Regions from separate parts of the Shewanella sp. Arc9-LZ genome, predicted to be linked through region 1. Evidence: riboswitches for the same ligand, from Rfam matches in the RefSeq annotation. Region 1 holds a riboswitch; the other holds the start of a gene.

Region 1 (16,284 bases):
AACCAATGGAACCTGGCACAGGCACCAGCTTACACCCTAAAGATCAACATAAACTCATCGCCACAGTGTCTGGTCAGCCAGTTGAAAATCGCAGCGGTATGCAAGTTGACGATATGCTGCAAATTAAAGATGTAGACGTTCGCTATGGCCACGTTAATTTTAAAGGCAGTGTTTTAATCACTGGCGATGTGCACGAAGGTATGGAAGTAAAAGCTAGCGGTGACGTAACGGTAATGGGCTTTGTTGAGTCCGCGTCTATTGAAGCTCAAGGTGATGTCATTGTCAGTAAAGGTGTTATTGGCCGTTTAATTAAAGAGCACGATCTCAGCACTAAAATAAAAGCTACCGGACAAATTTGTGCCCAGTTTGTGCAGTATTCCCATTTAGAGGCCCTAGGCAATATTCTAGTCACCAAGCAGTTACTTCACAGTCACTCAACCTCAGGTGACACTATTACCGTCAGTGATGCCCAAGCAAGACGAGGTGACTTAATCGGCGGCATTGCTACTGCAGCAAAAGGCATTAGAGCCATTGCATTTGGTGCTACCGCCGGCACTAAAACGGAATTGTTTTGTGCCATGCATCATGGTGAATTAAAGCAAGAACTTAAAGAGTTAGATGACAGTATTAAAGGCATGGTTGTTGCGGGCTTAGAAATAGAAGCAAGATTACGTAAATTACCGCCCAAAACGGAATGGCAAAGCGATGCCGGCATGATTGAGCAAGTCAAAATGATGCTCGAGCAAAAAAATCAAATGGCAGCAGAACGTATGAAAGAAGAACTAGAATACACTCAACATCTTAACGAAGTTGAAGGCTACTATAATAATTACGTCATCAAAGCTGAAAAACACATTTTCACCAACGTCGAAATTCATATAGGTGCGGCATTCAATCGCAGCCAACGTGAACATGGGCCGTGTATTGTAAAAAACGTCAATCAAGAAGTATCATTCGATTACAGTAATCGATAACAATCAGTTGGTAAGACAATAAAAAGTGGACAAACAGATAACTATGCAACAGATACATTGGCCGGCCATACTGCAGTTTGATCAAGATGATGAGCTAATGTATCTGGTTAACTATCAAGATTGGTTGGGCTTTATTTGCGCCAACCAATTTACCGTCCACGCTGAAGATAAACTCATCGACAATGCCGGCCATGTGTATAGCATCCAGAAACATCCGCCACAGGATCCCAGCGTGGCTGAACTGCCTGTACTGGTTAAGCTAAGCCAGGATATGAGCGTGTTACAGTTACTGCCACTGGTACGCCAGTATGGTCAGTTTCAAGGACATTGCTGCAGTGCAAAAATTGTCTTTACCACCATAGAGCAAGGTATTGCGACCGTGGCTGAATTAGAACATCTGTATTAACAACGTATTCAGACTGAAGATTAACAGCACATAACACCTCCTTTTTAGCATTACTAACCTTCAATTTACCAACAACAGACTCATGTTACTTACCTTAATCACTCAATCATAAATCTAAGCTAATGATTAACGAATATAATGGTAAAACCCATTGAGCAACACACACAGCTCTGGCAAAATGCCTCTATGCTCACTGTCCATAAACCCTGAGAATCCTTAATGGAATTACTAAATATTGAATGTCTAGGTAAACGTCTGCGACTAGAAGGCTCGATTGCGGGCTGGCAGCAACTTTATTGGGACAATCAACTGGTATCACAAAAGTCTGCAAGCGCTAGCGACCAAGCCTTTCATATTCATTCATTTGAACTGACCACTCAAACGTCGGTACCGACTGAAACAAATATCAACCACGACGAACCCGTTAAACCCAATATTGGTTCACTACCGGTACGATTAGAAATCGATGTTAACTGGCAACCGTTTCAACTGGATTATTGTTTATTAATAGATGATGAATCCATAACCCAAGGTCAACGAACCGTTGAAGATATTGAGCGTCAAACACCTGAAATTGCAGCAGTAAAAAACCAAAAGCTCAGTGTTGTTGGACTGGCATCATTAGGTTTTAAGCTACTAAAAAGTGCCAAGGTGGTTAAAGTCCTTTTTGCGGGAGCCAGTGTTGCGGCCTATTCATGGTTATTTTCATTTGAATTTGCCTTAGCCCTCATCGGCTGCTTAGTGTTTCATGAATATGGCCATATTCGAGCGATGAAACATTTCGGCATGAAAACCAAAGGGATCTATTTAATCCCTTTTGTGGGCGGCTTAGCGCTAAGTGATGAACGTATCAACACCCGCTGGCAAGATGTGTATATTTCGATTATGGGCCCGACTTTTGGACTCATTTTATCGATTATCTCACTTGGACTTTATTGGCTAACAGGCAACATATTCTTTGCCGGATTAGCAACATTCAATGCGCTGCTAAATTTGTTTAATTTACTGCCCATTTTACCTCTCGATGGCGGTCATATTTTAAAAAGCATCAGCTTTTCAATGAATAGTGTTGTCGGTCTAGTGGCTTGTATTGCTGGTGCCGCTATCGGTGTGTTCATTAGCTATAGCTTAGGGCTCGCCTTGCTGGGCTTTTTGTTACTGATCGGCAGTGTAGAAATTGTATTTGAATGGCGCGGTCGCCATCAAAGTCATTTATTGCCGTTAGATCGTTACGGGCAAATTTTCTCTACCGTATGGTATTTACTCACGGTAGCAAGTTTAGTGGGCATTATTTGGTATTTTGCTGCTTCTGGTAACGAAATGTTAGCGATTCCGCTACAGATTTTAGGCAGTTAATTGCAATTTACGCATCGACAAAAACGCCTGCAATTGCAGGCGTTTTTGTTTTACTTAGCCAAAGCAGTTAATCAACTAGGCTGTAATGGAAACACATTAGTCATCACCTTATACAACTCTGTGCCTTGGAGTACCGACGCAGAAGCAAAATGCAAAATAGGCACACAATCCATGGGTAAACTAATGGCTTGGTAAGCCTGTTCAGTACCATACAAATCTATGCGTAAAATGTTCGCTAAAGATTTGCCTGCGGTTAATGGTTCACCGACACTGGCACAATATTCAATTAAGCCAGCTTTAGGTGCATGAAACTTCTTATAATCCTTCAAGTAACACCCAAACCTTTCCATACTGGCTGGATAAACTTTTTCAGCAATCACGCCACGGTGACTTAAATAAGCCAGTATGCCTTTGGCATCCTCTAACGCGTCAGCTAAATCAATCCGTTCTTGGCTTGCAAGCTCTAAGGTAAATGCTGACACAGGTACCGAAAATTCACGGCCTTGACTGGCTGCATACTCGGTTAACTGCCACCAAGGACAAAAGGTAGCTTCATCCATCGCGCCACCGAAACTATTGGGGATAAACAAGGTATACGGGATCGAGAAAAATCTCGCCGCATCAATATCATACTCAGGGCAGTACAAGTGTTTGCACGACTTAGGGCCGGTATGCAAATCAAGCACTATGTCTGCTTGATGTGCCATAGCCTGTAAATTTACTGCTAACCGATGACCTGTTGAAATCCCAAAAGAATGAGTTAGGCGCGCCAGGCAAGTTTCTACCAACATTGAACGATAGGCGCAAAACAGCTCACTATTGGTTAAACGTTGGTGCTCGGCATACCAAGTTTGAATATCGACTTGATGATCAAAGTACTCGCGGTTCCAATTAACCCCTGTAATGGGATCAAAACGCCCTAGAGTAAACTCACCACTCTTTTGATTAATCCCTAAAGGATTGGCTAAGGGGGCAAGCGTAATATCACCTAAAACCTGGTAACCTTCCAATAAGGTCATCAGTTGATAAATCACCGCATTACCTTGCACTTCAGCACCATGAACATTGGCCTGAATATACACGCTAGGCGCAACACTCTCGCGACCAATGAATGAATATACTGGAACGGTCAATGCGTGTCCTGTCGCCAGTTCTCCAACTTGAACTGACGATTGTATTGCTTTAGTCATATGATTACTCAAACAGGTTTTGGTGCAAGGCATTAACCACTTGCGCCGCTTCCGACTCTGCAACCAACACACATAAATTATGTGGGCTTGCGCCTTGGCAAATCATCCGAACATTATGGTTTTCAAGCACTTTAAACACCCTACTACAAATGCCAGCCGTTGATGCAATGCGATTACCGATGATGGCGATTAACGCTAAATCTTCCTCGACTCTTACACGACAATGTTGCGATAACTCTTGTAATAACGACTCACTGAGTAAGCCCTGGCCACTTGAATCTGAACCGGTTTTATCTAGGGTTAACGATACGTTAACCTCTGAGGTAGTGATTAAATCGACGGATATTTTGTGTCGCGCTAAGGTCGCGAACGTTTCAGCCAAAAATCCCTGAGCATGTAACATTTGCAAGCTATGCAAGTTAAGTAAAGTTTGATCGCGGCGCAACGCCACCGCTCTAAACACTGGGGTATCTTCAACTTGATGACGGATCCAAGTTCCGCCCATTTCAGGCGCTTTACTTGAACCTACAAACACCTGAATTTTTTGTCTTACTGCCGGTAAGATGGTGGCGGGATGCAATACTTTAGCGCCAAAGGTCGCCATCTCAGCCGCTTCATTAAAGCTAATTTCAGCAATCGGGCGGGCATTGGGGGCAAGGCGTGGGTCAGTGGTATAAATACCGGCCACATCGGTCCAAATCTCAACCGCTGTAGCACGAAGCGCTTCGGCAAGTAATGCCGCCGAATAGTCACTACCACCACGGCCTAATGTTGTTGTTCGTCCCTCTTCATCCGCACCAATAAAGCCTTGGGTAACGATAACGTAACGCGCAAGTAATGGCTGTAAAAAGTCACCTGCTAACATTGAAATAGCTTCAATTTGTGGCTCTGCGCGACCAAAGTGACTGTCGGTACGTAATACTTGGCGCACATCAAAATGATTTGAAGCAGTGCCCTTTTCCCGAATAACCGCAGAAAATAAAATCGATGAACATTGCTCTCCCGTCGACAGTAACTCGTCCATAACCGCTTTGCTGCGATTCAGCTCTAACGATTCACTGAGTACTGACATCCGGCTGAGTATTTTATCAATACTGGCTGCCACGTCTTGCGGACGACCGAGTTCATCTAATATCGCATATTGAATTTGAGCAATTTGCTTAAGCAATATCAAGCGACGCTCGTCATTAACATTAGCTTGGGTTAACTCAACTAATAAATTGGTCACTCCGCTGGAGGCGCTTACTACCACAAGACGAGTAGCTTGATTAGCCAACACAATATCTGCACAACGGCTCATAGAGGCGTAATCAGCAACTGACGTGCCGCCAAATTTGGCAACGACTAATTCTGGGGTATCTATTTCAGACTGAACAAAGCTCATACTGATGCCTCCGCTGTTTGCGAAAGACTCAAAAATAAGATGTGATTTACTAACATGATATACGCTCCGAACACACTACGTTCGAAGAGCCTGGTGCTAAGATAACGCACCCTTATAGAAGGGAAACAGCAATCATCACCAGAAGCTCTCCACCAAAAAAATAGGTGACAATCGTTAGGATTCAGCCTAATCGACCGATATCAATGTTTGCCAAACAAACTGATACCTCGGCGCTAATCTCCATCATAAGTGGTCATCGGATTGGCATCCTCTCACTTACTACCTAGTTAACGCTCCTCTTCTGTTCCTCCCGAAGGAGGGAGTTGAAAATAGCAAAAAATACCCTATCAAGTCAATCAGCAAACACAGTAAAAATACACTGTTTTGATAAAAAATATCGCTGTAGTGAAATATTATGCGGCTGCGACTTCAGAGCAATGATTGTTCTCTATTACGAAAAAATGCCCATAAATATCCAAAAAACATACTTAACCGCAAATTACCGAGACAATCTAGTAAGCATTGTCTCAAAATAATGTATTAATTATTTTATCGCAGCTGTGCAGTTTTAATTACGTCATTATTTACCCAGTTATACGAACCTATCTCTGGCAACTCACTCACCATCCTTAATCGGTGATTAAAAATTCCCATATCAACTTCAGGTTTGATGCTATCAAGGCATGCAATCAAAGATAGCAAACCTTGATTAACGTAGTAAATTGCATGTTGATTAAATTCTCGACCAAGCTCAACAGCTTGTTCTTTATCAATAAAAATAGCCCAGCTCTTTTCCATATGCGACAAATCAGGTGCTGCACCGATTAACGCACGATAGGGACGATTATATTGTTGAATTTTAAATTGAAGCTGACGATCGAGTAAGCGATTTTGACTAGGAGAGAGTCTTGAACCACGGGGGTTATGGGCAGTAACAATAGCAAATGGGAAATCATGAGAAAGGCGTTGAGTAAACAAAAAATGAGTACTTTGATACTCATTCCACAATGTATCTATAACATTTTCCATAATAAATTTTCGTCAATTAAGCCAGAATTAGTCTAGCAGATAGGTTTGATTTCTAAAAGGTTTACGATCTAAATCAGCAGTACTATATTAGAAAATCATTAATTATTATCATCTTAGCAAGGTTAATCTTTCATATACTCGAGTGTTATATTAATTTTTTAACATTTAATTTGTTAACAAATGCCTAAAACGAGTACAATAACCATTACGCACTATTAAATCACTGTAGCAAAGTTAGCTACATACACCTCAAAAACTCAGCAAATGTTGTTGTGAGTGTGACGATTTTTTGATGTAAAGTTTACAGTCGTACTAAATTTGTTCTACATTTGATAAAACATTAATACGATTAAATAAGTTTGCAATAGAAGGAACTATCTTTCTAAATGGCATTCATAGTAAGTAAGCTTAAGTGCAACAAATTTTACACCATCATGAATAAGTGCAAACGCGTGCCTTGGCGTAGTGGTAATTAATCGACGTAAGCAGACTCAGTAACCAGTATTAAGTGTTACATAATAGAGTTTATAGAGAGTGTTTAATTCAGGGTAGACATAGATAAACACCAAAAAATATCGGAATCTTAGCGCATTAGCTAAAGCGCTATTGCAATCTATTAGCACACAGTTCGCAAACAGTGGCTAGAATCGAATTTTATAAAATCAGGTAAATATCATGCAAAATCCGCACATTTTAATTGTTGAAGATGAAGCTGTAACTCGTAATACATTACGCAGTATTTTTGAAGCTGAAGGTTATGTTGTCACTGAAGCTAACGACGGCGCAGAAATGCATAAAGCCATGCAAGACAATAAGATTAATCTTGTTGTTATGGATATTAATTTACCAGGCAAAAACGGCTTATTATTAGCTCGTGAGCTACGTGAAATTAATAACATCGGTCTTATTTTCTTGACTGGCCGTGATAACGAAGTTGATAAGATTCTAGGTCTTGAAATTGGTGCAGATGATTACATCACTAAACCATTCAACCCTCGCGAATTAACGATCCGTGCTCGTAACCTATTAACTCGCGTTAATAATGCTGCCGCAGAAACTGAAGAAAAAGGTTCTGTTGAGTATTACCGTTTTAACGGTTGGAGCTTAGAAATCAATAGCCGTTCTTTGGTGAACCCACAAGGTGAAGCTTATAAGCTACCACGTAGCGAGTTCCGTGCGATGCTTCACTTTGTTGAAAACCCAGGTAAGATTTTAACACGTGCTGACTTGTTGTTAAAAATGACTGGCCGTGAATTAAAGCCTCATGACCGCACCGTTGATGTGACAATACGTCGCATCCGTAAGCACTTTGAAAGCTTGCCTGATACGCCAGAAATCATCGCGACAATTCACGGTGAAGGCTATCGTTTTTGTGGTGACCTAGAAGCGTAATCTTTTAAGGTTAACCGCAATAAAAAACCAGGTGAATCACCTGGTTTTTTTATATCTGCTTTTTCGTTAATCCTTTAACACAATAGTGATTACTTCAGCTGTTGATCTAAAAATGCCGCTAATGATTTATATAAATGATTACGCACTTTCTCGCCACGCATTGAATGCTTAGACCCTGGGTAATCCATCATTTGGAATAACTTACCCTCATCTTGCAACGCTTTATATACTCTAGTGCTGTTTTCAAACAGAACGTTATCATCAGCCATACCGTGATACATCAATAAGCCCGATTGATAATTTTTGACATAAGGTAAAATGCTGCTGGCGTCGTAACCTTTTTTATTGGTTTGCGGGTTCCCCATATAACGCTCAGTATAATGAGTGTCGTACAAACGCCAATCCGTTACTGGCGCACCCGATATTGCCGCTTTAAAATAACCCGGCGCCTTAAACTGACTCATCAACGCCATATAACCACCATAACTGTGACCATAAATAGCAACATTGTCACCATCAATAAACGGCAAGCTACGTAAGTAATCAACGCCAACTTTTTGATCGTTTACTTCGGCATCACCCATGTTTTGATAAATGACATGTTCAAATTGCGTGCCTCGATGCGCTGAGCCACGATTATCTAATTGAAATACCGCATAGCCTTGCTGCAGTAAATATTGAGTAAAATAATCTGCCTCGCTCCAGCTGTTGACTACTAACTGAGCATGCGGTCCACCATATACGCGCACCACAACCGGATACTGTTTAGCGGCATCAAAAGGCACCGGTTTAAACAGTCTGTATTGTAATGCTTGACCATCTTCAGCTGTTAATTGACCAAAATCAGGCATTTGCCATAAACCAGCATAATCATAAAGCGGATGATTTTTATCAATGTTATTTTGCTCAACCCAAGCTAACTGCTTGCCAGAATCATTGTGTAAACTTATCTGCGGCGGCTGCTGTAAACTACTAAAGTAATCTAAATAAACGGGCTTTTTATCCGCAAATACAGCCTCATGCATACCCGATGCTTGGCTAATTCGCTCAATGGAGTCCATGCCTTTATTAAGATTAACCCGATACAAATGACGTTCAACAACACTGTCTTTACGACCGCTAAAATATACCCAACCCGTTGCTTCATCGACATACTCAAGCGCATCAACCGCCCAATCACCTTGGGTTAATTGCTTAAGTTGTTTGCCCTGTAAGTCAAATAAATACAGATGATTAAATCCATCACGCTCAGAGCCCCAAATAAAGGCCGCTTGTTGCTTTAGGAAGTGTAAATCATTGTTTAAATTTACCCATGCTTTGCTGCGCTCTTCAATCACCGTTGTAACTTGTGTCGGCTGAGAGATTGCAGCAATGCGTAAATCCAACGTTTGTTGATCGCGGCTTTGCCATTGGAACGACACATGCTGGCTGTCGGGTAGCCAATCTACGCGAGGTAAATACATGTCTTTTTGTTTGCCCAAATCAATCCAGCTAATAGTGCGATCTTTTAAGGTCACGACACCCAGTGCGATCTCTACATTGGCTTTGCCTGCATAAGGGTAACGCTGCTCGGTTAATTTAATCCCCTCGGCGTAAATTTCATTACGAGTCACTAACTCCACACCCGTTTCATCAATACGAGTAAAGGCGATAGCAGACTCATCGGGCGCCCACCAATAACCTGTCATACGGTCCATTTCTTCTTGGGCGACAAACTCTGCCATAGCATTTTTAATCGGCCCTTTACCGTCTGTGGTGAGTGCTGTTACTTTTTGGTTATCCAATGACAATACAAATAAGTTTTGATCGCGTACAAACGATACAAAGTGACCTTTCGGAGACAAACGCGCATCGGTTGCAAAACCGTCACCGGTTGCAAGCTCAGCCACTTTATTACTGGCAACGTCATATAAATACAACTTACCCGCTGCAGGGATTAAAATATGTTGGCTGTCTTCAGACCAGAAATACTCCATGATCCCTTGGCCGTAAATACGTTGACGCTCTCGTCGAGCTTTTTCTTCATCAGACAGTTCTCCTGCCTCTAATTGATCAGCATTAATCAGTACACTGCGCTTACCAGTCGCGATATCCATTTGCCATAAATCATACAAATGTTGATTATCAGCACGGCTTGATAAATAAGTTACACGTTTTCCGTTAGGCGATAAGGCCAACCCGCGGGGGCTAGAACCCGCTAAGGCTGGTGACGCATGAATACGTTCGATGGTCAGTGGTGTAGTGCTACCGTTGATCGCAGTCAGTGTTGCGGTGGTTGATGAGTTCATGATGCTGCCTTTAGCGGTTGCTGAAAAAACCGGGCTAGTAAAAAGGAGTGGCACGGCAGACACTGCCGCTAAAGCATGATGCTTCCATGTTATTGTCATTATTAATCCTTGGGGCAATTCAATCCGCCCACATTTTGCCTCAATTTACAGTAAAACCAAAACCCCAGATAACAATCGCTGAAATTAGCGCCATTGTGGGGTATGATTTGCACATAACTGATAAGAATTAACAACATCGACCTTAACCTCGCAAAATCTCATAGGAAAAATCATGCAGACTTTGGCACAAACCCTTAGCGCACAAGCCGTAAACGCGTCTTTAACACAACTACTATTAACCTTAGCTGACACCTCAAAAGCCATTAGTGGTGCGGTTCGTCACGGTGCATTAGCGGGTGTTTTGGGTGCAACAGAGCAAGAAAACATTCAAGGCGAAACCCAGAAAAAACTGGATGTGATCACCAATGACATGCTTAAAGATGCCCTTAAAACCGATGGCAATGTACGTGGTTTAGCGTCTGAAGAAGAAGATTATGTGGTTGAGGTGAACGCTAAAGGTGAATACTTAGTGTGTTTTGATCCACTCGATGGCTCATCAAATATCGATATCAACTCATTAGTGGGCACTATTTTTTCGGTATTACCAGCACCTACCGGAGAGTTAAACGAACAAAGCTTTTTACAAGCTGGCCGCAAACAAGTTGCTGCGGGTTATGTGTTGTATGGCCCATCAACCATGATGGCGCTAACCACTGGTCAAGGCACTCAGTTTTATACTCTTGCTCCAGACAGCCAAGAGTTTCTTCTGACCGACAATAACGTGCAAATAACCCCGGACACCGCCGAGTTTGCCATTAATATGTCAAACCAGCGTTTTTGGGAAGCACCAATGCAAACCTATATTGCCGATTTATTACTCGGAGAAATAGGACCACGAGCGCAATCATTTAACATGCGTTGGATTGCTGCAATGGTAGGTGATGTGCATCGGGTATTGTGTCGTGGTGGGATTTTCTCTTACCCGACAGACAATAAAAACCCAGCCAAACCGTTTAAGTTACGCTTAATGTATGAAGCCAACCCAATGGCATTGTTAGTGGAACAAGCTGGCGGTAAAGCATCAACAGGTTATGAAACTATTTTGGACATTCAGCCAACCGAAATCCATCAGCGCGTTGCGGTAATTTTAGGTAGCGCAAACGAAGTTGATACTTGCTTGAGCTATCACGGTATTGATTACAGCGAAGAGCCATCAATTGATTAATTGATTATGCTGTAAAAAAACCGCCTTTTGGCGGTTTTTTCATTTATGCGCTGCAGTTGAGCTCATTGATGATCTCACTGACGCGAATAAACACAGTTAACCAAAATACAAATTTGAATCATTAGGCACCAGTAAAGAATCATTTCTTTACAATAACTTAAATACCCACTAAGTTATTTTCAGGATATTAATTAAGGACTATAACGATGCCGCCCGCCAAACCATCGAATAAAAAAATATATATTGCGGCTATTTTACTCTTACTGCTTATTAGCATGAGTACTTATGCTTATCTGATGTCCACTAAAGCCCCTGCAATAGAAATTGGCACTATTTTAGTACTTCCGGTGCAACTCGCGACAGACAACACAGACTCGCAATGGAATCGCTATGCCGCAATGGATGTGCTTATCCATCAGCTAAATGTCGGTGTTAGTTACCCATTACTGCAAACCGAAGATATTATAAATATCATCTCGCTTATCGCTAATGACCACTTGAGCCAAGCTGCCGATATTAAGCAATTAATGGCCATCTCCGGTGCGGGATTAGTGATTGAATCCAACATTACCGGCGCCAATAATCAATATCAATTAGCGTTTACATTACATCAGCAGCATCATACAGAAGCAGGAGTCGTTAACGCTTCAAGCATCGAGCAAGTATTATCCGCTGCAGCAAAGATGATTACTCAGCGGCTCAATCCACAACACAATTTACAAAATAATTTACAACAGAATCAACAGTATAACAAGACAGAAACTCAATACCATTCACGTCTTAGTTCCCCCCTGTTGTTCAATGCAATGACACAACTACAACTTGGCGACATTAGAGCTGCTGAGCAGCACTTATCCAAGCTCATAAAATCCACACCCGATAACTTAGTTGCCATGCGTCTGCTAGCCAGCATCCAATTGCAGCAACATCAATATCAACAGCTTAATACCACATTGATAGCAGCAATCGATCTAGCTACACATCAGCAAGATGAGCGAGAGCTAGCCAGACTAAGATTGTTATTAGCGCAAAGCTATACCGAAACCGACAGGATAGAACAAGCATTAGGTGTACTTACCATTGCCAAAACCAATGCTGCTAAAGTGAAAGACTGGCTAACATTGGGTTATATTTCACAGCTTGCCGGCATGATAAACCAGCGCATAAGTCGCAATGATGAAGCCAGAGAGCAGTTTAAAAAAGCCATTGAATATCATCAAATGATGAACTATCCCATCGGGCAAACACAGGCGCTGAATGAATTGGCTGAACTTGAGGTGATTGAGTTTAACTACCCACAAGCTTATCGCTATATTAATCGCTCTTATGAACAGGTCGCTCATCGCGGTTTAGATGATTTAGAAAAAACGACATTCAAGCTGATGACTAAGATAGAAAATAAAATGCAGCATAGATAGCATCTACTATATTCGACACAACAGATTCGTCAATTTAAAGCCTTAAGCATATGACCTTAAACATAAGGCCTTAGACATAAGATCTTAGACAGAAGGCCTTAAAAAAAACACCTTAGACATAAAAATGGCCTGCTATGCAGGCCATTTTATTCATACTGCTAAACGGATCTTACACTTCCTCAGCGGTAGTTTTTGCAGCCTCAAGCTGATGCGCTTGTTCAGTTTGATCAACAATGGTTAATACCGCAGTATCACCGACCACATTACATGAGGTTAACACCATATCAATAATACGGTCTAATGCAGCAACAATCACAAATGCTTCTGCTGGTAAGCCTAATTGGTAAATCAATACCCCAATCATCACCATTCCACCACCAGGAACACCACCAGCACCCACCGAAAGTAAAAATACGCTAAACAATAACGATGGAATTTGATCATTACTGATTGGCATACCAAAGGCGTTCGCAACGAAGAAAATCGCAATAGTAATATAAATCGACACCCCGCCCATGTTCATGGTTGCACCCAGTGGCACACCAAAACCAGCCACCGCTTTGCTCACACCTAGCTTGTCAGTAAGGGTACGCATGGTTACCGGAATAGTGGCGTTTGAGCTAGCGGTAGACAATGAAAAGAGAATTTGTTCTTGAGTTTTTTCTCTGAAAGTCTTCGCTGAAATAGGAGTGAACAGGCTGACCGAATATGGATATACGATAAAAATCCAAATCAATAACAGAGCCAAAATAAGCACTAAATATTCAACAACACTGACAAAAATTTCAGGTTCTAAGGTTGCGCCTAATTTAAACATTAAGGCGAATACACCGTATGGCGCTAAACTCATTACTACTGAAATTAAGCGCATCATTATTTTATTGGCGGTTTGAAATCCTTTAACTGCTCCCTCAACCGATTGCCCCATTGATTTAATGACACCACCCATTAATAGCGCCATAAAAATCACTTGCAACATATTGCCAGAGGTAAAAGCTGAAAACGGATTGTTTGGTACGATACTCACAATTAACGACATTAAATCAGGCAGTTCTGTCGCGGTAATATCCAGTGAACCGTTGCTCGACATATCCACGCCTTTACCGGGCTCAAATATCATTGCGACGGTAAAAGCAGCTAAAATCGCGACCATGGTATTAATGATATAAAACCCAAAGGTTTTACCCCCTAAACGACCAAAGCTTTTTAAATCTTGTAACTCACACACACCACACACAATACTCACAAACACCAGTGGAACTACTAGCATCATAATCATATTGACGAACATGGTGCCAATACCACTTGCTAGGCTAACTAACGTGCCACCAAAAAAAGCATTATCGGCCAGTAAAAACTGTACCATGCTACCAAGCAGAACCCCAAAAAATAGACCGATAAAGATCCGTGCTGAAAGTGATTTTGTCATCTATAAATTTCCCTTCGAAATGGCAACTTCTGTTGCTAATTATTGTTATACCAATCCTGGTGCTTATTCTTTTCGAGCGCTGAAATACTGAGACATAGCGCAATATATTTCAATCACCTTATGAACAAAAGTGATGACTTAATCGTCGCTTAACAAGCATGCAATATAAAAGCTAAAAATAACAATAGATTATAGACTTAGTTAATCACTAACGATGGTATAACCAGTAATAGATTTAGGACGGAAACGGCTAAAATCTGTGCGTATAGCCATAAAAATCAAGCAGACAGCGAGAGTAACAATCAATTTGAAGGTTTTACTTGGCGGTTGAGTGAGCTCAACTCTGTTTAATAAATGGGGTTAGCTGGCTCAATCAGTGTAGTGTTTTTTTTATTCTGCACAGTGGTTTTATTATGAAGAGTGGTTTTATTCTGAACAGTGGATATTAAGCAACGTCAGTGACATCGATTTAGCTAACATGTGCTGCTGTTTAATGCTCACGCAATGTTGTCCGAGCCATTGCACTAACGCTAACCATTGCGGATTATATATTACTGATGAAGCGGAAAATTGAGAATCTGATTTATCGCCAGAATGTGCATCTCGATACAAATTATTAAGATAAGCCCATTGCTTGTGTTGTTTATGAAAATCATCCGTCGAATTTATCTGGGCTAACGCTAATAACTTATCTGGCGACGCTAGTGCAAGTTGCGGCACTATTATGCTGCAGCAAGACTCAAGGGTATTGGCAATCATTAACCCTGCTGGATCAAGGTCAGTAAAGCCAATGACATTGATATTGAGTGATTCAAGTAAGTGTAAAAAACGCTTTCGGCCTGCTGGCGAATAGTCATGGCTACCTCGATACAACACCATGCAGTTATTGATGAAGGCCTGTAACTCTGAGGTAAATAAGTTGGCAAAAAAGTGATCAAAACTGTCGAGGTTTTCAACCACGATGAGGTTCGTTAGATTGAGTCGTTGGCAAAGCGCGATTGCACTATCGACCTTTAACCGCAGTGAACAATTATGTACAGATAATAAATCGACCACTGCGTCTGGCGCTAAATCAGTCACTTGGTCTTGAGATAAGTTAGGTGCCAGCTTAATTAATACATAGTCAGCTTCAGGGCTGATATTAGCGTATTTCTCATTAGTACTGAGTTGTGACATCTGCTGGCGGGGCACATCAAAATCAAGGGCCAGAATATCTAAACCCGAATCAATTTGGGCCATGTTACGCAGTAAAACATAATCGTTTGCGGTCAAATACAGGTATTTGTCAGTACCATCGGTCTCACCTATTTGCCACAATTGATACAATTTTTTCCAATCGGCAGTGAACTTCACCCGCGGCAAGCGCTGCTTTGCCGCGTGTTCCATTAGCTGTAACTGTCTTTTGCTTAGGCTAGCCATAACTCAACATCGTTAATGATAAAGTTACCGCTATAAACCGGATCGGGTTTTCCTATCGGTTCAAGCTCAAAATAATTTTTATGCTCATCGGCTAGGCCTTCATAACCGCCAATGACTTGATAAAGCCAACTTTCAGCATCCCATGTTAATTGCTTCTCTTGCAAATAGCTTAATGCCGATTGACGTAAACCAGAATCAATCACTTCACAAAAATATTCATCCACGGCTATTTTAAGGGGGTTTTCAGGGATATCAAAATCCTCACTGTCACCCATTTCAAAGGTCACATTATGCTCACGCAATGCCGCTGGTAATAAGTCGCGACTAATGGCTTTAACTTGTGCCACTAACCCCATCAGTTCTAGTTCGTGATGAGGGTTAGACACATCAACACTTGCAGGGGCTATAAGCGCCTCAGCACAATTAAATAATACCGGTACTGCTTTATGCACTACATGGTTTTCAGGTTGATAGTCAGGATGCATGCTGGTGTGCAGTAACCAACCTTTTAGTAATCGGGTGCGCCCTTGTATTTGCCTAAATCGCCCAAGTAACTCATACAATCTCGCTTGGACAATACTCAACTCTTGGGTACATTGACTTAAGGTTTCTTGCAAACTGGTCATCAACAAACGGCGCAGTTCACGAATATCGCCAGCAATTTCACCTAACTCGCTAAATTGAAACATCTCTAAGCCGTTTAGCAGCTCTGACACCTGGCTTTGGGCTAATTCG
Region 2 (16,284 bases), 2.1 Mb from region 1:
GGGATGGAGAAAGTCATCCAAGCTTCTTCTTCTGTGCTACTAAGCAATACACTGCATCATTTTGGCAGTGCTGTTCTTGAACAAACATTGCAATTACTTAATTTGAATAGCTCAGCGCTTTATTTAACCAGTTTTCGTGAAGATCTCTACCAAGATACTCATATGAACCTATTAGCCGCGACTGGGGATATGGTGAGTTACCGTGAAATAGAAAATGTCGAATCACTACCGGGTGAAGTGAAAGAGTATATTATTGAAGCCATTAGTTTAGAGAAGTCGATAGTTCACGATAATATTTATGTAGGCTTTTATAAGTTTGGCCACGATGTTACCAGTATTTTATACCTCCAACACGACACCGCATTAACGCCTTTGCAGGTCAGGATCCTTGAATTATTTGCTGCCAATGTTAGTTTGACCTTTGAAAACCTTTCAAGCAAAGAAAATGTCCAACAAACGCAACGTGAACTGATCCTAATTATTGGTGATGCGATTGAACAGCGCAGTAAAGAAACCGGTGCTCATGTTAGGCGTGTGGCAGTGATGAGTGAAATGCTGGCTAACCATATTGGTATGAGCGATGATTTTGTTGAAACCATGCGCTATGCCGCCCCTTTACATGATGTGGGTAAAATTGGTATTCCTGAAAGTATTTTACATAAACCCGGTAAGTTGACCGATAGTGAGTGGGAAATCATGAAAACCCATGCAGAAAAGGGCTACACCTTACTTGCGGCATCAAATCGTATCATAGCCAAAATGGGCGCTCGTATTGCCTATACACATCATGAACGATGGGACGGTAATGGTTATCCTCGTGGGTTAGTTGCTGATGCGATACCGATTGAAGGTCGCATTATGGCTATCGTGGATGTAATTGATGCACTGTTGTCAAAACGCAGTTATAAAGACGCCTGGTCCGCTGAAAAAGTAAGAGATTATTTAATTGAGCAGTCAGGTAAGCAATTTGATCCTTTGATGTGTGATGCCAGTTTAACCTTGCTTGATAAGTTTGTAGAGATCCAGCAACAAATGCCAGATGAACCTGCGCAAAGCACACATTAAGTTATCTATTATGAATCAGAATTTAGATCAAGTATTACTGGCTGTCAGCCGGTCTGAATTAATTGATACTGGAGACTTAGATTCGGCTTCAAAATTGATTATCGATTCAGTTTGTCGCGGACTCGATATCGACAGGGCAAGTATATGGTTGTTAACAGAAGATAATCAATCAATCGGTTGTTTTTTATTAGTTGATAATCAAACTAAACAAAATAATATCACGCTAACTCGCTTAGCGTTTCCGGGGTATTTTCGCGCTCTCGATACAGAAAGAACGATTGCTGCCAGTGATGCTATGACAGATCCAGCAACCTGTGAATTTAAAGAGATTTATTTACGTCCCAATGCAATCACAGCCATGTTAGACAGCCCAATAAGGCATGCTGGTAAAATGATCGGCATTATCTGTTGTGAGCATAAGGGAGGCGTTCGGCATTGGAGCCGTGATGAGCAATCATTTGTGAGCTCTTTGGCTGATTTGTATGGTAGAGCTGTTAACGCTAAAAAGGTCAAGGCTTACCAAAATGAACTTGAATTGAATAATTTAGCCTTAGAAGCAGAAGTTGAAAAGCGAACCGCAGAGTTAAAAAATGCGATTAATAATCTACAAGTAACGCAAACCAGTTTAATAGAGAGCGAAAAGCTTGCCGCCTTAGGTAATCTTGTTGCTGGTGTTGCACATGAAGTTAATACTCCATTAGGTATTTCAGTGACATCAACAAGCCACTGCATCGATGAGTTAACTAAACTCAAAACTTTGTTCGCTGCGGGTGAATTAGAACAACAAGACTTTGAAGAGTTTATCCATACACTTACTGACGGATTACATTTAATTGAACGCAATTTATCGCGTGCCGCTGAGTTAGTTCATAACTTTAAACGCACCGCCGCTGACCAGCTTATTTTAGAAAAAGAGCAGGTTAATTTAACTGAATATTTGGAACAAATATCTTCCCCTCTTAGGCCATTAACCCGTAAGCAAGGTATCGAACTTGATATTCAATTAGAACCCGACTTGGTTGTTGAATCTTATCCTGGTGCTATTGCACAAATCTTTACTAATCTGGTGTCCAATTGCTTTCGGCATGCATTTCCTGCCGATTATGTAGGACAAAAGCGAATTATATTAGGCGCTAATTATTGTGGTGATGAAATAAAGATGTTTTACAAAGATAATGGCAAAGGTTTGAGCCCTGAAGTAAAGCGGAGAATATTTGAACCTTTTTTTACTACCGCACGCAATATTGGTGGCACAGGGTTAGGCATGTCTATTGTGTATAATCTAGTAACGCAAAAATTAGGCGGTAGGCTTGAGATTATTTCAGAGTTGAATCAAGGCCTTGAAATCGATATTTATATCAAAAATATTACATAAAAGTGTTTTGCAGCGATAAAAAAACGCACCCTAAAGTGCGTTTTTAACAGGTTATATTGTTAATAACTAGCCTTTAGCTGCATTTGTTAAAAACGCCACAATCTCATCGAATGGAATATCTTGTTTCTCACCCGTACGACGGTTTTTATATTCAAATACACCCGCATCAATATTGCGATCGCCAATCACCACAACATGCGGTAAGCCAATGAGTTCCATGTCGGCAAACATAACCCCAGGACGCTCTTTACGATCATCCATCAATACTTCAACACCAGCATCAGCCAGGTCTTGGTAAAGTTTTTCGGCAATGTCAGCTACACGATGTGACTTATGCATATTCATTGGCAAAATGCCTACAGTAAACGGTGCAATCGCTTCAGGCCAGGTAATGCCACGGTCATCGTTGTTTTGCTCAATAGCAGCAGCCACAATACGACTCACACCTACGCCGTAACAACCCATCAATAACACTTGGGCTTTACCGTTTTCGTCTAACACGGTGGCATTCATTGATTTAGAATAACTTGTTCCCAACTGGAAGATATGGCCGACTTCAATACCACGAGCCATGGCATACGTACCTAAGCCATCAGGCGTTGGTTCACCTTCGACCACATTACGGATATCCGCAGCAGTCGCTAGAGGCAAATCGCGCTCCCAGTTAATACCAAAATAATGCTTAGCTTCAGTGTTGGCACCCGCGGCAAAATCGCTCATCACAGTCACACTATGATCAACAATAATTGGCATCGTTAAGCCAACAGGTCCTATAGAACCAGGACCTGCACCCACTGCTGCACGAATTTCTGCTTCTGAAGCAAATTCAAATGGAGATGCGACTAATTCAAGTTTGTCGGCTTTAATTTCGTTAAGTTCGTGATCGCCACGGATAACTAAGGCAACTAATGGCGCTTCGTCAGTAGCACCTTTTACGATTAAGGTTTTAACCGTTTTAGTGATGACTAAACCAAATTGCTCAACTAACTCAGCAATCGTTTTGGCGTTAGGCGTATCCACTAACGTCATTGCTTCAGTCGGCGTGGCAAGAGTGTCGGTTGGCATTGGTGATTCGGCTTTTTCAATGTTAGCGGCATAATCGCTACCCGTTGAATAAGCGATTAAGTCTTCACCACTGTTAGCCAGTACATGGAATTCATGCGACATGCTACCACCGATAGAACCAGTATCAGCCAGTACAGGACGGAATGATAATCCCATACGAGTCAGAATATTGCTGTATGCGGTATGCATAGCGTGGTAAGTGTTATCCATGGTTTCTTGATCTAAATGGAAAGAATAGGCATCTTTCATCAAGAATTCACGCGCGCGCATCACACCAAAGCGGGGACGAACTTCATCACGGAACTTAGTTTGTACTTGGTAAAGTGTTAACGGCAGTTGCTTGTAAGAACTTAATTCTTTACGGACTAAATCGGTGATCACTTCTTCATGGGTTGGCCCCAATACGAAGTCACGATTATTACGGTCTTGGAAACGTAATAATTCAGGACCAAACTTGTCCCAACGGCCCGTTTCAACCCATAAATCAGCAGGCTGAACTAACGGCATTAATATTTCGATAGCGCCTGTTTTATTCATTTCTTCACGAACAATGGCTTCAACTTTACGTAAAACACGTAAACCTGATGGAAGCCAAGTGTAGAGACCTGAAGCATTACGACGGATCATACCGGCACGTAACATTAACTGATGACTAATCACCTCTGCATTAGCAGGGGTTTCTTTTTGTGTTGAAAGCAGGTACTTGCTAACTCGCATTCCCAATGTCCAAAATAGTTGCTATGAATTAGCATCATTTTAGCACCTGCAACAATGATGTCACCTGCTAATTCGACTCAAAAGTAGCCTTTGTTATACTTTAACCGCAAGTGACCGTAATTAAACTTCACATCGGGATAATAAATGCATATTAAATAGCTTTCTATCCCTCTATCCAGTGTTGTATTGACTTGTTATAAGAACACAATAGTCGCGTCAATGTGCTTAGATAGCAACAACAATGGCAAGTTTGATATCGATGAGTTGCCACTAATTTGTCTTTATTGAATAACCCTATCTATTCAACGTATCTGAGGTTATTTATCGCGTCGGTCGCCAATAACTCGGGCAGGATTTCCAGCAACAATGGCAAAATCGGGTACATCTTTTGTAACAATGCAGCCCATGCCAATCACCGCACAATCCCCAATGGTGACACCGTCAACAATGCCTGCCTGAGCGCCAATCCATACATCCTGGCCTATCACTACACCTTTTGATGTCGCGGGTTGTTTATAAATGGGTGCGCTGGGTGACATACCATGGTTAAAAGCATAAATCGTGACGTTGTTAGCAATACGTGTTTGGCTGCCAATTTTGATACCGTTACGGCCCCCATCTAAGCTGCAGCCATGGTTAATGGCCACTTCATTGCCTAGGGCAATTGGGCCATGCATAAACACATCAGCGGCAATCATACATTGATCGCCAATGATAATGTCCCTACCAGGTTCGGCAAAAATCTGAGCTTGTGGGGCAATAAAACATTGTTCACCTACATGAATGGTTTCAAGCTGACATAGCCGTTGTTGAATGTCATCTTGCCAAGGTTTTGCCCATGTTAAATGTTTTGGTTTAAGTGAAAAATACAGCCATGGCATCCATGATAAGCGTTTTTTATGTTGAGCTTGGTAATCTATGTCTGCCATTGATTTAATCCTTCAGCAGTTCAACTTTTGTCGGTTTGAGTTCTAACACTTCAATACCTTGAGCTGTGATATGCCAAAAGATATCTAAGTCGTATAAAGCCACTTGATAAAGTTTGGGATCGTTTTTGGCTTTTTTGTATGCAGGACGAGGATCTTGTGACAATACCCCTTCAATAAGCGCGGCTAAATCTTGGTACTGCTCTTGTTGGCTGTAGTGATCTATTTGCTCTGTCGCTAACGATGTATAAGTCAGTGGGATGAGGATTGGGGCTTCTTGGGCTATGCCGCCTTTGGCGTCTAAAATAGCATCAGAAAAAGGAATATAAGGTTTAATATCGACAATTGGCGTGCCGTCTAATAAATCCATTCCAGATATTACTAAGCACACTTTTCCTTTACGTTGGATAACTCCATGGAGTTTTACCACTGATTGGCCAATACCATTTGGACGAAATGTGGAGCGTGTAGCAAAAACGCCCAGTTTTTCATTGCCGCCTAAACGAGGAGGGCGAACGGTGGTTTTCCAACCTTGAGCCAGATTTTCATGGAAACAGAATAATAACCATAAGTGTGAATATTGCTCTATTCCTCTTACTGCATCAATATGATTAAACGCGGGTTCAAACTCTATATAACCTACCGCATTGACTAAACCTGGCTGACGAGGAATACCAAACTTTTGTTTGTAAGGTGTTCTGCATATTGCAACAGCATTTAATTGGCTGCTAAACGGAACGCTAGATTTATGATTCATTAGATCTGTTTGACTGTGTCGATCGTTGCTTTGTGTCATGCGATACCTGAATTAAGCAAACAAAGGGAGTTATAAATCAAATATAAAAAATGTTGATGAGTGTTATATGAGCACTCATCATTTATGGGCAGCCAATATAATATATTGAGTTGTTATTTTTCTGTAGGAGTTTTAATGGCTTGACCGACACAAAGTGCACGGCTAAAACAACTATTGTCTGCTTCAGTAATCATAAAACAGCTTTTAACCACAAAACCATTTGCACCCATATCTGCAGCAGCTCTTCTGGCATTGCTTCGTGCTACGGCCATTTGCGGTGGTGCATCTTGTTTGCTTTCTTGGCAGGCTTCGCCTTCCACTAAACCTAAAGTTTCAAATGTTCCTTTAGGTTGATCGTTTCCTTCATATAACTGTACATCACCGACTTTAAAATAATCATTGATCGCTTTACTGTCTAAATTACTTTTGAACGTATAATCACTCGCACAAGCGCTCAATAATAGTGCTATACCTGAGGCAATAAATGCATATTTAAGAGGAAAAGTCATAGCCGTAGCCTTCTATTAATGGGGAATGGATCAACGATGGTTAGTTTACCTTTTCTCATGGCGATGATAAAGCGCTCAAATGCTATAAAAAAAGAGCTTACCGAAGTAAGCTCTTTTTTTATTTTAAAGGATAACGGTGTGGTTAACCCTTAATCAGAATAATTATTCCATACCAGGAATTAAGAATTCGCTCATATTTTTGCCGCTATCAACTTGTTGTTTGAATACGGTAGGCATACGACCTTGGCCAGTCCATTGAATTAATTCACCATCAACAGTGATTTGATATTTTGGTGGGCGCGGTGCACGTTTAGGTTTAGCTGTTTTAACAGAAGAGGTCACATCACCTAAATCTTCAATTGATAAACCACTGTTTTCAATTTGAGCAAGAATTTCAGCAATACGAGCGTTACGCTCTGCATTAGCTTCAAGTTCTAATTTCTCTTCTTCTTGACGTTCGGTAATGATTTTTTCTAATTTCGCCGCTGTTTCACGTAAATCATCAAGAGACAATTCTTTTACTGCAGCTTTAAAACGACGGCCGTGGGTTAATATGTCTAAAAAGTCACTCATGTTGTATAGTTTCCTAATGATTTATTTATAAAATAAAAGTTATAAGAGATAAAAAGTATCAACGTTCCGTGTAAGTTTCAGTACTTCATATTGTTTATTTGGGTCGTTATTATTAATATAAGTCAGATTAATTCTCTGATTATTACTAATACAGCTTAATCAATACTGAATATAGCTGTAATAATAGAAACTATTTGGCATTGAATCAAATAAAATCATCTAATTATGCAATTAATTTTAATTAAGCATTCCCATTAAGTAATTAATGATCCACTACTTGTTTAGTTTGATTGCCACCACAATAACAAAAAATATGTAAACAGTCGTTTGACTTTGATTGACGTTAACGTTAACAGGACGTAAAGTTAACCCATCTTGCATTGGCGAACGCCAGTGTGTTGTCCATATACATTGAAGGTGTAGGAAGGAAAACCTATGAAAGTATTGGTGCCTGTTAAACGCGTAGTTGATGCCAATGTGAAAGTCAGGGTAAAAGCTGATAACACAAATGTTGATACGACCAACCTTAAAATGGCGTTAAACCCATTTTGCGAAATAGCGGTAGAAGAAGCTGTTCGCCTCAAAGAAGCTGGCATTGCCACTGAAGTTGTAGTGGTAAGTGTTGGCCCTAAAGCGGTGCAAGAACAATTAAGAACCGCAATGGCACTGGGTGCCGACCGAGCGATTCATATTGAGACCGATGAAGAGTTAGTGCCTCTTTCGATTGCTAAGCTGTTAAAGGCAGTGCAAGAAAAAGAGCAAGCACAACTCGTTATTTTTGGTAAGCAGTCAATTGACGGCGACAATAACCAAACGGGTCAAATGCTCGCAGCATTAACTGATATGCCACAAGCGACATTTGCATCAGAAGTCAAAATTGATGGTGACATGATTACGGTCACTCGTGAAATCGATGGCGGACTACAAACGCTGAAAATGCCTTTGCCTGCGATTGTGACGGTAGACTTACGTTTGAACGAACCTCGTTATGCTTCATTACCTAATATTATGAAAGCTAAACGCAAACCATTAGAGATTATGGCTGTGGCTGATCTTGGTGTGAGCTTAAGAGCACATCAAACAGTACTTAGCGTCACACCTCCTGTTGAGCGTAAAGCGGGCATCATGGTGTCTTCTGTTGAAGAGTTAGTTGATAAGTTAAAAAATGAAGCGAAGGTGATCTAATATGACCATTTTAGTATTAGCAGAACACGATAATGTCAGCCTGAAAACTGACACGGCGAAAGTAGTTAGCGCTGCAGCAGCCATTGGTGGTGATATTCATGTACTGGTTGCTGGTGCTGATTGTTCTGCTGCGGTAAGTGCAGCACAAAGTTTAGCGGGCGTGAGTAAAGTGTTAGTGGCTGATGCTGCTCAATATGGTGCTCAACTAGCTGAAAATGTATCAAAATTGGTTGTTGATATTGCCGGAGACTATGAACATATTCTGGCTGCAGCAACCAGTATAGGCAAAGATACATTGCCTCGCGTAGCAGCATTATTAGACGTTGCCCAGATTTCTGAAGTGATTGAAGTTGTAAGCAGTGACACTTTTGTACGCCCTATTTATGCGGGTAATGCGCTTGCAACAGTGCAAAGCTTAGATGCTAAGAAAGTCATGACTGTGCGCTCAAGTGCGTTTGATGTTGTAGCATCAACAGGCAGTGCTGAAGTCATCAACTTAAGCCAAGCAATTGATTCAAAAACTGAGTTTGTTTCTCAGTCACTCACTGAATCAGCCCGTCCTGAACTCGGTAATGCTGGCATTATTGTGTCTGGCGGCCGTGGTATGGGCAGCGGTGAAAACTTTGCCATTTTAGAACAACTAGCCGATAAGTTAGGCGCAGCAGTAGGTGCATCACGTGCAGCTGTAGACGCGGGCTTTGTACCTAACGACTTGCAAGTTGGCCAAACGGGTAAGATTGTCGCCCCTAACTTGTACATTGCAGTGGGTATTTCTGGCGCGATTCAACATCTTGCTGGCATGAAAGACTCAAAAGTAATTGTGGCCATTAACAAAGACCCTGAAGCCCCTATTTTTCAAGTGGCGGATTATGGTTTGGTTGCCGACTTATTTGAAGCGGTACCGGCATTGAACAACCTCGTTTAATCAGATGTTAAGTCGCTAAACGGAGGCGTTGATTAAGCTCGTGTTGTTCAGCCGACTTTGACGCGCTATTAAACGTTCTGTTGTACGATTAAAAGGTTTCTACTCATAAGGTAGAAACCTTTTTTATTGGGCTACTCTTGGATTTCTCTTGGATTTAGTACTGGTTTAGGTGTTGATTTTTAAAAATTCAGTTCAAATATCCAGGGTTTGATGCGGTTGCTGTTTTTGTGCCCATTACACTAGTGTGCATTTGATTTAAAAACGTTAAACTAATGCTATGCAATTGTGGTTTAAATTGATGTTGTTGTTATTTGTCGTGCTGTTTAGTGCTTTTTACTGGCGCAGAATATGTAATTTATGATTGTATGTTCGCGTTATGTGTAATGAGCTTTAACTACAAACAACAAAAGTAGAGGTGCGTTGCATAAAAGTCATGTTGAATTGGGTGATGCCAATAATTCGACATAAAAGGGTGCAATGCCGAAATAAATGGGGTTATCAGCCGCATTTGTTGGGGCAGTTCTCGAAAGGGACTGCACTGTCATAGTGTTTTTATCGACTTGATAAAAAGAATGATATTCATATTAAATGGATATTACTGTGGAGTGCTACTAGTTAAGTTAACGCATACACTTCCTGTGTATGTTTAGCCTTATTTCTAGTTTTTCTCCATTCGTATCCAACGAAGAAATAATTAAATTATGATAATAAGTTATGCCGATTCGGCACTTTCTGTTTTGCCACCACTTGTGGCTATTACTCTGGCTATTTTAACTCGTAAAGTATTGCTATCTTTAGGGGTTGGCATTGTTTTCGGCGCCTTATTACTAACCGATTTCTCATTGGTTGGCAGTGGCGAATATATTTTAAATACAGCCAGCCAGTTAGTTTGGAAAGACGCCGGACTGAACAGTTGGAATGTGTACATTTTAGGCTTTTTGATTGTGCTGGGTATGATCACAGCATTGATCACTGTCAGTGGTTCTGCTCGTGCTTTTGCTGATTGGGCTAAATTGCGTATTCGCAATAAACGTGATGCCAAGTTAATGACCATGTTTTTAGGCTGCGTAGTGTTTATTGATGATTACTTTAATAGTTTAGTCGTCGGCTCGATTTCACGTCCAATCACAGATCGCTACCATATTTCGCGTGCAAAATTAGCTTATATTCTTGATTCCACCGCTGCGCCGGTGTGTGTTATTTCTCCCGTATCTAGCTGGGGTGCATATATTATCGCCTTAATTGGCGGTATTTTAACGGCTCATGGATTTACAGATTCTGGTCATTTGAGCGTCTTTATTCAAATGATCCCAATGAACTTTTATGCCATTTTTTCGTTATTATTATTACTGTGTGTTGCAACGTTTAGCTTAGATGTTGGCCCAATGCGCCAGCATGAATTAAACGCACTGCGGGGTAACTTGTTTGATGAGTCAAAAGGCCAACCCCCTGGCGCTGTTACAGATTTACCTGAAGCCGATACCGGTAAAGTGATGGGCTTATTTTTACCTATCGCGGTATTGGTGTTTGCGACAGTGTATTTTATGGTGTCAAGTGGCGCCGATGTGTTAGCAGCAAAAGACTTACCGTTTAATGTACTCGGGGCATTTGAGAATACCGATGTTAGCTCGTCACTATTTTTTGGCTCTGTAATTGGTCTTATTGCAACACTCATTCTAGCGATTCAGCAAAAAGTTGATTTGTCTATGTTACTCAAAGGGATGTCGGTTGGTGCGCGCTCTATGTTGCCAGCCATTTACATATTGCTTTTTGCATGGACAATTTCGAGTGTGATTGGTCAGCTTGAAACCGGTAAATACATGGCAAGTTTAGCCACTGACAATATTCCGTTTGCGATGTTACCTGCAGTGTTATTCTTGTTAGCGGGTATTACTGCTTTTTCGACTGGTACAAGTTGGGGCACGTTTGGCATTATGTTGCCTATTGCCGCAGACATGGCGATGGGAAGTGACAGTACCATGATGTTACCAATGTTGGCTGCGGTGTTGTCTGGCGCGGTATTTGGCGACCATTGTTCGCCCATTTCTGACACCACTATATTGTCGTCAACCGGTGCCAGTTGTCATCATATTGATCACGTGGTTACTCAACTGCCGTATGCCTTAATTGCCGCTTTCATCAGTTTAGTCGGTTACACCGTATTAGGTTTTACTGGCTCATTAATCGCAGGGTTAGTTTGCTGTAGCGTGTTGTTTGTCATCAGCATTGTGATATTACACTTTTGGGCTAAGAAGTAATTTCTTGAACTAAGCCCTACTGTATGTAGGTAAATGTCCAATTTAAGCTGTAATAAAAATGCCGTATTCGTTATGAATACGGCATTTTTATTTGTTATTACGATGTTGGAAAAGGTAATATGAACGACATTCACTAGCTAAACATTAGGACGCTTCATTTTGGCGCAACTGTACTTTTATTATTCGGCGATGAATGCCGGTAAATCAACATCATTACTGCAGTCTTCTTATAATTATCGTGAGCGCGGTATGCACACTTTAGTGATGACGGCATCGATAGACAATCGTTATGGTGTCGGCAAAGTGTCATCACGTATCGGCATCGAAACCGAAGCGCAGGTGTTCGGTAGCACTGATAATTTAATTGAGTTAATTTCGACGTCGAATGATGAGCAAAAAATTCATTGCGTATTGATTGATGAAAGTCAGTTTTTAAGTAAAGAACAAGTTAGGCAGATTACTCATGTTGTTGATAATCTGGATATTCCAGTATTGTGCTACGGTCTTCGCAATGATTTTCAAGGCGAACTATTTCCAGGCAGCCAATATTTATTAGCCTGGGCTGACAAATTGGTTGAGCTTAAAACTATCTGCCATTGTGGCCGTAAAGCTAACATGGTCGTGCGTCTTGATCATGACGGTAAACCGATGCGTGAAGGCGAGCAGGTTGCCATTGGCGGTAATGAAAGTTACGAGTCGGTTTGTCGAAAGCATTTTCGTGAGTTTTTGTGGGATTAAGTCAAACCCAACTTAACTGAATAAAAAAGCCGCTTCAAGTTAATTGATGCGGCTTTTTTGTGTGTCACTATTTATTAAAAATCGGCTTCTGCGAAATCGACAATATCTGCACTACTCGATTCAATTTGTTTGCGTAAGCTGCGGGTTTGGCTGCCCCAATAGCTCATAAAGAATTGTGCGGTTTTAAGTTTAGCTTGGTAAAAACCCGTCTCTTCAGTACCCGCTTCTAATGCGGCTAATGACGTTGCTGCAACGCGAGTCCACATCCATGCTAGTGCGGTAATTCCAAACAACTGCATATAGGCCATTGACGCTGCACCAATGAGATCAGGATTCTTACTGGCTGACTGCACAATAAAACCGGTCGCTTTTTCAAGATCGCCTGCGGCATCCATTAAGCCTGCAAGATAAGGTTTCATTGCGTCATTAGCCGCGTTTTGCTGAATTAATTCCTTCACCATACCTGACCACAAAGTTAATGCTGCACCTTTGTCGGCAAGTAATTTACGGCCGACTAAATCGAGTGCTTGTACCCCATTTGTGCCCTCGTAAATCATTGCAATACGGATATCACGAACAAACTGCTCCATACCCCATTCATTAATATAACCATGGCCGCCATAGACTTGCTGGGCATCGACACAAGCTTTAAAGCCTTGGTCGGTGACAAAGCCTTTAACAATCGGTGTAAATAACGCAGCAAGTGCATTAGCTTGTTTGGCTTTTTCTGGATCGGTATGACGTTCTACTTGGTCAAGCCACAGCGCTTGTTGACCCATTAGCGCACGTGTACCTTCGTTGAACGACTTTTGTGATAACAACATACGACGCACGTCGCCGTGGACTAATAATGAGTCTGCAGCTTGCTCTGGCTGCTTAACACCACTTAATGCACGGCCTTGAATACGCTCTTTGGCATAAACGAGAGCATTTTGATAAGCAATATCTGATACGCCTAAACCTTGAATACCGACACCTAAACGTGCTTGGTTCATCATGGTAAACATGGCTTTTAGACCTTGATGTGCAGCACCAACAAGCTCACCTATTGCGCCGTCAAAATGCATCACACACGTTGAGTTACCATGAATGCCCATTTTATGCTCAAGACCTGTTGCGCTAAGCTTGTTAGCTTCGCCTAAGCTACCATCGGCATTCACTAAAAACTTAGGTACAGCAAATAATGAAATACCTTTAACACCGTCCGGTGCATCTGGTAAACGCGCTAATACTAAATGAATGATGTTGTCGGCTAAGTCGTGATCGCCCGACGAAATGAAAATTTTCTCACCGCTAATAGCAAACAGTTCATCACCAGCAGGAACCGCTTTAGTGCGCAGTAAGGCTAAATCTGTACCCGCATGAGACTCTGTTAAGTTCATGGTGCCGGTCCATTCACCACTGACCAGTTTGGCTAAATATTTTTGCTTTAGCGCATCGCTGCCGTGAACGTGAATCGCTGAATAAGCCCCATGGGTTAAGCCTGGATACATGGCAAACGCCATATTAGTGGCTGTTTTCATTTCGGTTGCAAATGTACCGATAACTTCGGGTAAACCTTGGCCACCAAATTCAGGATCGCAAGTTAACGTTGCCCAACCATCTTCTACGTATTGTTTATAAGCTTGCTTGAACCCTGTAGGGGTAATGACCTTACCATCAACCAGTTTACAACCTTCTAAGTCTCCACTGGCATTGAGTGGCAACATGATGTCAGTGCTGAAATCGGCAACACCTTGTAAAATCGCATCAGTTAGCTCAGCATCTAACTCATCAAAACCACGTAAATCAGTTTGTTGATAGACATTAAGCAGTTCAGATAGAATGAATTGATAATCGCGAAGAGGAGCTTGGTAAATTGGCATAAGATCATTCCTTGGTTATGTTGTATTTTAGTTGGGTCTCGGCAACAAAATGTAGTTAGTTACTGGTCCAATCAGATAGTTGATTTATCTAACCATACCCAATTTCGAGTAAAAACTCAGTATTATTTTTACGTAAACGTAAACTTAATTTTATACGTTTAATGTACCGATTTATTTACTCTGAAATATGCGTGTTGTTAGCCTCTTTATTAATACCGTAACCATCTATAGAAAGTTCAGTTACTGATGAACCATTTTTTTGCTCTGCAAACGAATACAGAATCATTTTTGTCCGGTCTATGAGTTATCTACAAAAATTATCTATTCAAAATTATCTATCAAAATTATCTATCAAAAGAATACGCCATCAAAAAGGGGCTAGTGATGAAATTAGTTTGGTTTGGAATAAGTATATTGGCATTGTTCTTTTTGTCTTTCATGCCGTTACACATAGCTGATGCGGCGTCGAAGATGGAAGAATCCGTTGCTCCTAACTTTGAGTTAACTCATGCTGATGGTCAGCCATTTAATCTACATGACCACGCGGGAAAACCAGTCATTTTGCATTTTTGGGCTACATGGTGTCCATATTGTAAAAAACTTCAACCCGGCTTAGAAAAGCTGCGGCTTAAATATCAACATACAGACTTACAAATGATTGGTATTAGTTTTAAAGAAGATGTCGGCGCAACTCCCGGACAAAGCTTGCTAGATCGAGGGGTAAAGATGAAAACGTTGGTTTTAGGAGATGAGGTTGCTAAGTTGTATGGCGTAAGAGGCACACCGACAACAGTATTTATTGACCGCACTGGCCATATTGCGTGGGTGACAAATACATCTAATCCTGACGATCCTAATTTAGAAAAAGCGCTGCAGTTTTTAGTAGACTGATCATTATGTTACTCAGTACTGATATTTCAGTCGAAATGACTTAAGCGGTTAATGCTGCTTACTTAACGTATATTTCAAAATAAGCGGCCCTATTAGGGTCGTTAGGGCGATAATCATAACTAATATTGCAAACTCTTTAGCTGGTATCACCCCAAGTTGACGGCCCATTTCCGCGAAAACTAGCCCAACCTCTCCACGAGGTACCATCGCGGCACCAATGATACATTTTTCTTGCCAGTTCTGACCTGCTATTAAACCTGCCACGAACTTACTTAATACAGCAATAAACGCTAACCATCCTAGAATGACTAAACCTGTAAAACTTGAATCTAGCTGGCTGAGATCGAGGCTAACTCCGACATAAACAAAAAATATCGGGCTGAATATTTGCACCAGCGGGCGAGAGGACAGTTCTAGTTTATAAGTGTAAGGAAAGGGATTTTTCAAAAATTTATTTAATGGCGAAGTAAACTGCCGCGATATACCCATGCCAACTGCAAACCCACCTAATATTGCTGGTGTGCCAAACCAGTGTGCCAGCCATGCAAACATGCTAATCAGTGACATTACCACAAACACTTCATAACCCGGGATATTCGTTTTGGGACGTAACCAGCGGGTAAAATAAATGATAGCTCTAACAAGTGGGGGGCTGAAAACGATAAAACTGGTTATCGTGATAAACAACATCAGTGTTGAGCTTAATGCCAATTCACCTGAGGAAGCAAAATGAAACAACAAACTAAGCAGTATCACTCCGACAATATCATCAATTACCGCGGCTCCAAGAATAATATGTCCAGCTGAACTTTGGGTCTGTTTGTATAGTGTTAACACGCGCATTGATATACCAATGCTGGTGGCGGTGAGGGCACAACCAAAAAATAAGGCTGTAAAAGGTGCTAGGGACAACCAATAAAGACTGGCAAGTCCTGTTGTTAATATGGGTAAAGCAATCCCTAATAATGCGACCCGAACGGCTTGACCTCCTGCATTGACGAGCCGTTTAATTGAGGTTTCGCACCCAATATCAAAAAGTAATAGGATAACCCCAAGTTCTGCGATAATAGCTAATGTGCTATTAGGTTCTACCCAATTGAGAATTGATGGCCCCAGTAATATCCCTGCAATAACTTCACCCACCACGCTTGGACACCCAAGTTGGTCGCTCAGTTCACCGAGTATTCTACCTACCACTAGAATAAAGAATAATGACATTACAAAACTATCTATTGTCATTTTGTCTGCCTTAGTTTGCGCTATATCCCTTGATTCGATTTGATCTCAGAAAGTTGATTACGATCAACTTACTGATTAATTATTAAACACAAACTTACTCTATTGACTAAACTAATGATAGCTAATAAGACATGATTTACTGTGTTTTAACGGAAGA

Evidence for each region. Region 1 has a riboswitch for lysine ahead of lysC (lysine-sensitive aspartokinase 3). Riboswitches for the same ligand answer to the same signal wherever they lie in the genome.
Region 2: another riboswitch for lysine. It lies ahead of GUY17_RS14670 (Na+/H+ antiporter NhaC family protein); the one in region 1 lies ahead of lysC (lysine-sensitive aspartokinase 3).

The regions. Positions count from the first base shown of each region.
Region 1 covers NZ_CP048031.1:639,793-656,076, reverse strand. The annotation lists gene GUY17_RS02935 (DUF342 domain-containing protein) at 1-974, shown strand, start outside; gene GUY17_RS02930 (DUF4144 domain-containing protein) at 1,018-1,380, shown strand; gene GUY17_RS02925 (site-2 protease family protein) at 1,600-2,736, shown strand; gene GUY17_RS02920 (succinylglutamate desuccinylase/aspartoacylase family protein) at 2,808-3,926, opposite strand; gene lysC (lysine-sensitive aspartokinase 3) at 3,931-5,310, opposite strand; lysine riboswitch at 5,445-5,619, opposite strand; gene GUY17_RS02910 (DUF3293 domain-containing protein) at 5,860-6,339, opposite strand; gene arcA (two-component system response regulator ArcA) at 7,015-7,731, shown strand; gene GUY17_RS02900 (S9 family peptidase) at 7,821-10,118, opposite strand; gene GUY17_RS02895 (class 1 fructose-bisphosphatase) at 10,291-11,283, shown strand; gene GUY17_RS02890 (hypothetical protein) at 11,490-12,701, shown strand; gene GUY17_RS02885 (dicarboxylate/amino acid:cation symporter) at 12,871-14,130, opposite strand; gene GUY17_RS02880 (hypothetical protein) at 14,557-15,549, opposite strand; gene GUY17_RS02875 (phosphoenolpyruvate carboxylase) at 15,537-16,284, opposite strand, start outside.
Region 2 covers NZ_CP048031.1:3,417,208-3,433,491, reverse strand. The annotation lists gene GUY17_RS14715 (DUF3369 domain-containing protein) at 1-1,065, shown strand, start outside; gene GUY17_RS14710 (sensor histidine kinase) at 1,076-2,440, shown strand; gene GUY17_RS14705 (proline--tRNA ligase) at 2,507-4,222, opposite strand; gene GUY17_RS14700 (DapH/DapD/GlmU-related protein) at 4,540-5,151, opposite strand; gene tsaA (tRNA (N6-threonylcarbamoyladenosine(37)-N6)-methyltransferase TrmO) at 5,156-5,905, opposite strand; gene rcsF (Rcs stress response system protein RcsF) at 6,058-6,453, opposite strand; gene GUY17_RS14685 (H-NS family nucleoid-associated regulatory protein) at 6,616-7,026, opposite strand; gene GUY17_RS14680 (electron transfer flavoprotein subunit beta/FixA family protein) at 7,462-8,211, shown strand; gene GUY17_RS14675 (electron transfer flavoprotein subunit alpha/FixB family protein) at 8,213-9,136, shown strand; lysine riboswitch at 9,539-9,755, shown strand; gene GUY17_RS14670 (Na+/H+ antiporter NhaC family protein) at 9,835-11,394, shown strand; gene GUY17_RS14665 (thymidine kinase) at 11,554-12,132, shown strand; gene GUY17_RS14660 (acyl-CoA dehydrogenase C-terminal domain-containing protein) at 12,207-13,997, opposite strand; gene GUY17_RS14655 (TlpA disulfide reductase family protein) at 14,382-14,888, shown strand; gene GUY17_RS14650 (cation:proton antiporter) at 14,937-16,127, opposite strand.